Regions from separate parts of the Aminobacter sp. BE322 genome, predicted to be linked through region 1. Evidence: riboswitches for the same ligand, from Rfam matches in the RefSeq annotation. Region 1 holds a riboswitch; each other region holds the start of a gene.
What was found. A riboswitch is a leader RNA that binds a small molecule or an ion and turns the genes downstream of it on or off. The one in region 1 is predicted to bind cobalamin.
Positions count from the first base shown of each region.

Region 1 (2,192 bases):
CCTGGTGCCGGCCAACAAGCGTGCCAGCGCGATTGCGCTGATGTTCGCCGGCCTGACGCTTGCCAATATCCTCGGCGTGCCCGGCGGCACGGCGCTCGGCGAAGCCTTCGGCTGGCGCATGACCTTCTACGCCGTCGTCGTCATCGGCCTGATCTCGGTCGCGGCGATTGCCTTTCTGGTGCCGGCGGGCGTCGCCCCTCCCGGCAAGGGCGGCGTGGCAGGCGAGGTCAAGGTGCTGGGCAAGCTGCAGGTGTGGCTCGCCATGATCATCTCGGCGCTCGCCTCGGGCAGCCTGTTTGCCGTCTTCACCTACATCAAGCCGATCCTGACCGACGTCACCGGCCTGTCGGTCGATTCCGTCACCTGGATCCTGCTTTTGTTCGGCGGCGGCATGACCATCGGCAACATCGTCGGCGGCAAGCTGGCCGACTGGAAGCTGATGCCGACGGCCATCGGCGCGCTCGTGGTGATGGCCATGATCCACGTCGCCTTCGCCGGCCTCAGCCATTCGGCACCTGCCGCAATCCTGCTCGTCTTCCTCTGGGGCGTCATCACCTTCGTCATCGTGCCGCCGATGCAGATGCGCGTCGTCGAGACCGCCTCGGAAGCACCGAACCTCGCCGCCACGCTGAACCAGGGCGCCTTCAACGCCGGCAATGCCGCCGGCGCCTGGGCGGGCGGTGCGGCGATCTCGATGGGCGTGAGTTATGCCGACCTGCCCTTCGTCGGCGCGGCGATCGCGCTTTCCGCCTTCGCCGTGGCCGTCATTTCCTTCGCGCTCGACCGGCGTGACGCAATCCAGCAGGCGGCATGACGTTTTCCCGGCTTGCCAGCGCACTGCCGTTGCGATAGCCACAGCGGCGATGGTTCCTGCTGCCTGGTTCGGGCAGCGGATTAAATGGGAACACGGTGAGACGTCGTCGACGCGAAACCGTGGCTGCCCCCGCAACTGTGAGCGGATAGCAAGCCGGAAGAATGCCACTGGCCGCAAGGCCGGGAAGGCTCCGAGGCGCCGAAACCCGCAAGCCAGGAGACCTGCCATCATCAGGTGAATTCAACCGGCCGGGGTGTGCCGCGGAGATGATGATGGTTGCGACTGCCTTTTTCGGATCGCCGATCGGATCGTTCCGCCCCCTCCGCCACGTCACGGAGACAGGGCATGCTCGATCGCGTCCACGGCCCTAGTCGCCTCGTAGGCTCCACCCCGGCATTGCTCGAACTCGACGGCCTCTCATGGGGCCCGCGCGCGTCGAAGCCGATCCTCCAGCCCGTGACCGTGCGCGTCGCACCGGCGGAGCTCTTGGCCATCGTCGGCCCCAACGGCGCCGGCAAGTCGAGCCTGCTGCGCTGCCTCTACCGCTACCACCGGCCGACCGGTGGCACGGTCAGGCTCGACGGCAAGGACATCTGGAAAATGAAGCCGCGCGACTGCGCCCGCCGCATCGCCACCGTGCTGCAGGAGCCGGCCTCGGACTTCGGCCTGACCGTGGCCGAGATCGTCGAGCTCGGCCTCACCCCGCACGCCGCCCGCGTCGGAACCGCGGCCGACGACTATCTTCGCGTCGAGGCTGCGTTGTCCCTGCTCGGCCTCACCCGCCTCGCCGCGCGCGATTTCGGCTCGCTGTCGGGCGGCGAGAAGCAGCGCGCCATGATCGCGCGCGCCCTGGTGCAGCGGCCCGACCTGTTGATCCTGGACGAGCCGACCAATCACCTCGACATCCGCCATCAGCTCGAAGTGCTCGAACTGCTTCGCAATCTCGGCTGCACCGTGGTGGTCTCGCTGCACGACCTGGCGCTCGCCTCGGCCTATGCGGACCGCGTGCTGGTCATGGACGGCGGCCGCACGGTGGCCTGCGGCAAGCCGGCCGACATCCTCACGCCCGAGCGCATCCGCGAGAACTTCGCCGTGGGCGCCACCCTCGACGATCACCCGGTCACCGGCCGCCCGCGCTTTTCCTTCCATCTCGAACGCTGAACCCGCCAAGCCGAGGAGCATCCATGCGCCTGACGATTTTTGCCGCCGCAGTCCTTGCGACCTGCACCACCGCCCTGGCGGATGACTTTCCGGTCACCGTCAGGAGCTGCAACCGCGACGTGACCTTCGCCGCCCCGCCGCAGCGCGCGGTGTCCAACGACATCAACCTGACCGAGATGATGCTGACCCTCGGCCTGGCCAACCGCATGGTCGGCTA
Region 1 is NZ_JBNPXB010000002.1:11,549-13,740, forward strand. Features, by position in the region: gene J2X50_RS04110 (MFS transporter) at 1-814, shown strand, start outside; cobalamin riboswitch at 848-1,058, shown strand; gene J2X50_RS04115 (ABC transporter ATP-binding protein) at 1,160-1,975, shown strand; gene J2X50_RS04120 (ABC transporter substrate-binding protein) at 1,999-2,192, shown strand, end outside.

Region 2 (2,192 bases), on a different contig from region 1:
CGCTCGATGGCCGGGCGGTCGAGGCCCTTGAGGCCGATGACCACGAGACGCGAGCGGCGATCGTCTTCGACGGTCCAGGCGCGGTCGTAGTAGTGGTTGACGCGCGGGCCGACGGCCTGGACGAGCAGGCGCATCGGCTTGCCGCCGACGTCGACGAAGCCTTTTACACGCAGCACGTTTTCTTCCTCCGCGGCGGTGGCGACGCGCTTGGCGAGTTCTTCCGGGCTGGCGATCGAGGGGATCTCGATGACGAAGGTGTCGAAGTCGTCGTGCTCGTGGTCGAAGGCGCCGTCATGGTGGGTCTTGCGGTTCTCGATGTCGTCCTCGACGGCGAGGCCGAGGCCGAGCAGCACCGACGGATCGACCTTGCCATGCGCCGACGGCACGATCTTGACCGCGCGTGCCAGATGCTCGCCGACGATGGCGCTGGCACGCGCATGGCCGGCCTCGTCGAGCAGGTCGGACTTGGACAGGATGATGAGGTCGGCGCAGGCGACCTGGTCCTCGAACACTTCTTCGACCGGATCGTCATGGTCGAGCGAATCATCGGCCAGGCGCTGGGCGGCGAGCGCCTCCATGTCGGAGGCAACATTGCCGTCGGCAAGTGCGGGGCCGTCGACCACGGCGATGACGCCATCCACTGTGACGCGGCTCTTCACCGTCGGCCACTGGAAGGCCTGCACCAGGGGCTTGGGCAAAGCGAGGCCCGAGGTCTCGATCAGGATGTGGTCGACCTTCGGCGTGCGCGACAGAATCTGGTCGAGGGCCGGCACGAAGTCGTCGGCGACCGTGCAGCAGATGCAGCCGTTGGCGAGCTCGACGATGTTTTCTTCCGGGCAGGCGTCGATGCCGCAGCCCTTGAGGATCTCGCCGTCGATGCCGACGTCGCCGAATTCGTTGACGATGATGGCGAGGCGCTTGCCCTTGGAGTTCTCGAGGATGTTGCGGAGCAGGGTGGTCTTGCCGGCGCCGAGAAAGCCGGTGACGACGGTGCAGGGAACGCGTTCGACGGAGGCGGTCATTTGTCTTCCTTGATGAGAGCAAGTGGTGGGATGCGCGCGACGAGGCCGCGCTTGAGGCTGTCGGGACGGCCGCGCCAGGGGATGAGGCCGTCGGTCGAGGTGGCGAAGAGCCTTGCGCCGGTGACGAGGTCTTCGCCCGACGAGATGGTGAGATCGCCGAAGACGTAGCTCCAGGCGCCGTCGCGGATGAGCGCGGCGCTCAGTCGGCGCTTGCAGTTGCCGAGGCATTCGACGGTGCGCACGGCGACGTCGCCGCCGGCTGCGATACGGGCGTGCTCGGCAAGTTTCGCGCCGGCGCGGGGATGGGCGTCAGAGCCCGTCTCGTCGCGGCAGGAGGAGCAGACGAGGATGGTCACGTCGCAAGCAGGCGTGCCGGCTGCGTCGCAGCACGCGTCCGAAGTCCCGACCGGAAAATTGTCGTCGAAGTCCAAAATCCAGGCTCCCTGCCCGGGACACCCGCCAGGCGATCGGATCACAGTCTCAGACGGCAGGTCTCCTGGCTTGCGGATCGTCGCCGTCGCCCGCCTTCCCGGGAAATCTCCCAGTGGTCTTCGAGCTCGGCTCTTCGCTCACAGTTGCGGGGACAGCCGCGGAGTTGGCCGAAAAAGCCGCACCGCATTCCCTCTTAGCCTCCGCCTTTGCGGGCGGAGGACCGTCGACTGGCGATTTAGGCGGTAGGCAGGGTTGGAGTCAACGCAGCGGAGCGACCAACAATGTCGCTCAGCGCCGGCCCTAGGTCGCCGGCGGGCGTCACCTCGATGCGCTCGAGGCCGAGCCAGTCGCGCATCTGTTTGAGTTCTTCATAGAGTTCGGCTGCGGTTTCGGCCGGGGCACATGGTTCCGAATAGACCGCGTGAACGCGCAGCACGCCCGCCGGGCGATCGGCCTTCAGGTCGATGCGGGCGACGATGCGCTCGCCGAGCAGGAACGGCAGCACGTAGTAGCCGTACTGGCGCTTGTCCGCCGGGGTGTAGATCTCGATGCGATAGCGGAAGTCGAACAACTTCTCGGTACGGGTGCGTTCGAATACGAGCGGATCGAAGGGCGCGAGCAGGGCGCGTGCCTGGATCTTGCGTGGGACACGCGCCCCGGCGTGGAGATAGGCCTGCCGGTTCCAGCCTTCGACCCGCACCGGAACCAGTTCGCCCATCTCTACCAATTCCTCGAGCC
Region 2 is NZ_JBNPXB010000001.1:414,529-416,720, reverse strand. Features, by position in the region: gene cobW (cobalamin biosynthesis protein CobW) at 1-1,022, opposite strand, end outside; gene J2X50_RS02030 (DUF1636 family protein) at 1,019-1,453, opposite strand; cobalamin riboswitch at 1,492-1,694, opposite strand; gene J2X50_RS02025 (winged helix-turn-helix domain-containing protein) at 1,690-2,192, opposite strand, start outside.
Region 2: another riboswitch for cobalamin. It lies ahead of J2X50_RS02030 (DUF1636 family protein); the one in region 1 lies ahead of J2X50_RS04115 (ABC transporter ATP-binding protein).

Region 3 (2,192 bases), on a different contig from region 1:
GATCCGCCGGGATCGGCGTCTCGTGGCTCGCCGGCTGCGGTGCGCCCACGACATGCGGCGCGACGATCAGGGCGACGCCCAGGATGGCGAGCGGCAGCGACTTGCGGAATGCGATGAGCGCGAGGCCCGCGGCGGTGGCGAGCACCGTGAGCGTCCACCAGACCTGGCGGTCGCCGAGATCGGCGGCCGGCATTGCCGGCAGTTCCGGCGGCAATCCGAGGCCGGGCGCGAGCGTGAACACGGCGAAGCCGGCAAAGCCCCAGAACACGCCCTGGCGCCAGTTGGCGATGCCGCCGGCAAACTCGGAGGCCGCGACCAGGATCAGGGCGAAGGCCACGCCGCTCACCACGTTGGCGAGCGCCGAATAGGCGAAACGCTCGATACCGTCGGCTGGCGCCCAGGCCTCCGCCTCGGGCTCCTGCGGTGCCGCAGCTTGGGCGTCGGCGGCCGGGGCGGACATTTCGGTCCCGGCGGCCGGCGCCGCGAGATGGTCATGGCCGCCGGCGTTCTCGTAGGTTTCTGCCTTGAAGATCAGCGGATCGGTCGAATAGGTCTGAAGCGCAGCCAGGATCACGCCGGCCAATAGGCCGCTGATCGCCGCGACGAACACGACGTTGCGAAAGACAGACATGTCGGAAGGCCTTCGTCAGTGGCAGGGAAAGCCCATCGAGTGGCGGTAGTCGTGGGCGGCGTTGTGCACCACTTCCATCTGCGAGAAGCCGAGGAAACCGACGAAGAACAGGCCGAGCAGCGCCGCCATGGCAAGCTGCATGTTGCGCGACTGAGCAGAAACGCCGGCGCCGATCGCGGAAGAAACAGTCGTCATGTCGATGTCCTTTCGCCCTCCACCCGAGGGCACAGAGTTCATTTCCCGTCGCCGGCAGGTCTCCTGGCTTGCGGATCGACACCCTTCCCCGCCTTCCCGAAGCAAGCTTCAGTGGCCTTTGGGGAGAGCTAACCGCATACAGTTGCGGGGGCAGCCGCGGCTTCGGGCAAAAAACGCCCTCACCGCATTCCCTCTTGATTCCGAACGGAACCGACGATGGCGGCAATTATAGAAACAAAAGCCGGGAGCGGCAAACCAAATTCCGACGCCGGGAGGCGCGAATGCGGCGTCGGCCCACTAGGCTCTCGCCGCAATCCGCTCGGCGACCAGATGCTGCAGGCGCCACAGATGCCGGTCGTGGATTGCCCGCTGCTCGAGGTTTTTCACGACATTGTAGAGATAGTCGGCGGCCGAGCCCCAGTGTCCGCAGCTCGTGGCGATGCGCTCCACCACTTCGTCCTCGGAAATGCCGCCGGCATACGCGCGCCCCTTGCGGTTGGCGACGAAGCCGAGCGCGACGAGCGGCCCCTCCGCTGTGGCGAGCTTCAGCCAGCGCGGCTTGTAGGTCGACGGCTTCAGCGTCATCTCGCGACGGAACAGCTTGTCCAGCTGCTGGCGGCGGTCGCCATCCATGAGCCGCAGCGCCACGCCCTTGCACTGGCCGCCCCGATCCATCGCCATCATGAGCCCGGGCTGGGCTTGGGTGGCCCGCCAGCGGGTCATGTTGACGCAGAATGAACGATGCCAGCCGCGCGCCAGCGCCACCTTCTCCTCGGTGTGCTCCACCTCCGGCTTCCAGATCAGCGACCCGTAGGCGAAAAGCCACAGCGGACCGTCGTCCGGACGGCTGGCCAAGGTCTCCTCGATCATCCTTGCATAGTCGTCTTCGTCGAGATGCTGCGCGGCAGGGTCCGGCCCCTCGTCGGAGACGTCGCGATGGCAGCGCGCCACCAGTTCCTCTGTCAGCGACATGATGCGCGCCGTCATAATCACCTCTCGCTCCACCCGGTATTCAATCCCCTTCTGGAGAGAAATCACAATCGCACGACCGTGGATGTCTGGGTCGACGGCGTCGAGATGGCGGCCATTTTCGCCGTCTTACAAGTCAAAATCGAAAACGACCATGCATCTGCCGGCACCGATGTTGCGGTACCCAAGGGCTGCCCCTCGGACACCAGCCCTACGCAGGCATGGCCCCTTAATATCCGTGAAGCGATCGCGATGGCCGCGTTTGCTGCGCGGTTCGCTGAAACTCTGTGCATCGGCCGCAACTCTACTCACTACCGCCCAGTTTAAACCATTATAGTACTGCATTGGCGCAAGAACGCTCCAGACTGCAAAGTGATATCCATGACGATCCAACTGT
Region 3 is NZ_JBNPXB010000001.1:380,095-382,286, forward strand. Features, by position in the region: gene J2X50_RS01855 (CbtA family protein) at 1-631, opposite strand, end outside; gene J2X50_RS01860 (CbtB domain-containing protein) at 647-826, opposite strand; cobalamin riboswitch at 863-1,056, opposite strand; gene J2X50_RS01865 (gamma-glutamylcyclotransferase) at 1,124-1,798, opposite strand; gene J2X50_RS01870 (hypothetical protein) at 1,763-2,122, shown strand; gene J2X50_RS01875 (heparan-alpha-glucosaminide N-acetyltransferase) at 2,177-2,192, shown strand, end outside.
Region 3: another riboswitch for cobalamin. It lies ahead of J2X50_RS01860 (CbtB domain-containing protein); the one in region 1 lies ahead of J2X50_RS04115 (ABC transporter ATP-binding protein).

Region 4 (2,192 bases), 200 kb from region 1:
ACGATTTCCGCAGCCACGCTCGCGGCCGATCTCCGCTGGTCGCCGATCCGCGGCACCATCGTCAGCCTCACCGGCACGACCGTGGTGGAAGGCTCGACGACGCCGGGCCAGAGCGGCTCGGTGCTCTATTCCGGGCGCCTCGCGGTCGAACGCCAGATGCGGGCCAACCTCACCGGGTTTGCCGCGGCCGGCACAGGCTGGCGCGACTATGCCGGCTCGGACGAGCGCGAGCTGACGCTGACCGCGGAAGCCGGGCTGACTTGGTGGCTCAACCGCTACGCCGGCCTGACCGGCCGCTTGAGGCACGAAGCGCTCGACAGCACGCGCGCCGGCCGCGACAGCAGCACCAACAGCGTGTTCGTCGGGCTGAGGGTACAGCGCTAGGTCTTCCCGGTGGCCGACATCGTCGAAATGGCGGCCTTCAGCACCTCCTCGCCCGGGCCGGAATAGACCTCGCTCATGATGAGATCGGCGAGCGGCAGGCGGCTTGCCCAACCATGCCGCTCCAGGTCCGGCCGCGCGGCGAACTCCGACACGCGGCCGACGCACAGATAGGCCACCGGCGTGACGTGTTCGGGAATGCCGAGCAGCCTTTTCAGCGCCTCGCGGTCGAGGATGCTGACCCATCCGACGCCGATGCCCTCGGCACGGGCCGCCAGCCAGAAGTTCTGCACCGCGCAGACCGTGCTGTAGAGGTCCATCTCGGGGTTGTGCCAGCGACCGAGCGGCGAGTGCTGCGACCGGCTGCGGTCGCAGGTCACGACCAGGTTGAGCGGCGTCTCCGCGATGCCTTCGAGCTTGAGCTTGCGGTAGAGCGCCTGCCGCTCCTCGGCGATGTGCGGCAGTTCCTGCCCGCGCGCGGCGAGGAAGAGCTCGCGCACCTGCTCCCTGCGGCCAGGATCGCGGATGACGATGAAGTTCCACGGCTGCATGAAGCCGACCGAGGGCGCGTGATGTGCCGCCATCAGCAGGCGCGCCAGCTGGGCATCGTCGATCGGATCGGGCAGGAAATGGCTGCGCACGTCGCGGCGCGTGAAGATGGCGCGGTACACGGCATGCTGCGCCGCCGCATCGAAACAGCCCGTAATGGCATGGGTATGGTCGGCCGGCATCGCGTGTCCCCTGGCGAGCATATCGGTTTCCGCCGCCTGACCATGCGGTGGACGATTTCTGCCGGGCCGGTCTTCTGGCTCGAGTTCAACCCGCCTCCGGCGCCTTCCCGTCCTGCGGACAGTGGCTTTTGCCGATGCGGTCCCTCTCACAGCGTTGGGCACGCCACGGATTTGCACCGTGTTCCCGATTCTCCCGCATCGCTGCGGGCACCTGGCAGCACATGTCTACACGGCCCTGAGGCCGAAAACCACCGCGCCGCGCGCCCAAATCTGACGCGCGGGCGACATTCATGGGAAGGTCAGCGACCCGGCTTCATCTCGCCGAGCAGGCTTTCGATGACGCCAGCCATGCGCTCGTTGATATCGGCGCGCGACAGCGCGAAGGCGACGTTGGCCTCGACGAAACCCTCCGGCGAACCGCAGTCGAAGGTGCGGCCGCGGTAGTGATAGCCGTAGAAGGCCTGCTGCTTCTCGAGCTTGAGCATCGCGTCGGTGAGCTGGATCTCGTCGCCGGCGCCGCGCTCCTGGTTGGCGAGGATGCCGAAGATCTCCGGCTGCAGGATGTAGCGGCCGTTGATGAACAGGTTCGACGGCGCCGTGCCGGGCTTGGGCTTCTCCACCATGCCGTCGATGCGGAAGCCGGTATGGACGGTATCGCCCTTGCCGACGATGCCGTATTTGTGCGCCTCGGCGGGATCGCATTCCTGCACGGCGATGATGTTGTTGCCGGTCTCGTTGTAGAGCTCGACCATCTCGCGCATGCAGCTCTTCTCGGACTGCATGATCATGTCGGGCAGAAGCAGCGCGAACGGCTCGTTGCCGACGAGTTCGCGCGCGCACCAGACCGCGTGGCCGAGGCCGAGCGGCACCTGCTGGCGGGTGAACGAGGTCTGGCCCGGCGCCGGCTGCAGGCGCTGCAGCCTTTCGAGCTGTTCGCCCTTTCCGCGCTGGGCAAGCGTGTCGTAGAGCTCGAACTGGACGTCGAAGTGGTCCTCGATGACCGCCTTGTTGCGGCCGGTGACGAAGATGAAGTGCTCGATGCCTGCTTCGCGCGCCTCGTCGACGACGTACTGGATCACC
Region 4 is NZ_JBNPXB010000002.1:212,977-215,168, forward strand. Features, by position in the region: gene J2X50_RS05085 (outer membrane beta-barrel protein) at 1-384, shown strand, start outside; gene bluB (5,6-dimethylbenzimidazole synthase) at 381-1,112, opposite strand; cobalamin riboswitch at 1,160-1,342, opposite strand; gene galU (UTP--glucose-1-phosphate uridylyltransferase GalU) at 1,412-2,192, opposite strand, start outside.
Region 4: another riboswitch for cobalamin. It lies ahead of bluB (5,6-dimethylbenzimidazole synthase); the one in region 1 lies ahead of J2X50_RS04115 (ABC transporter ATP-binding protein).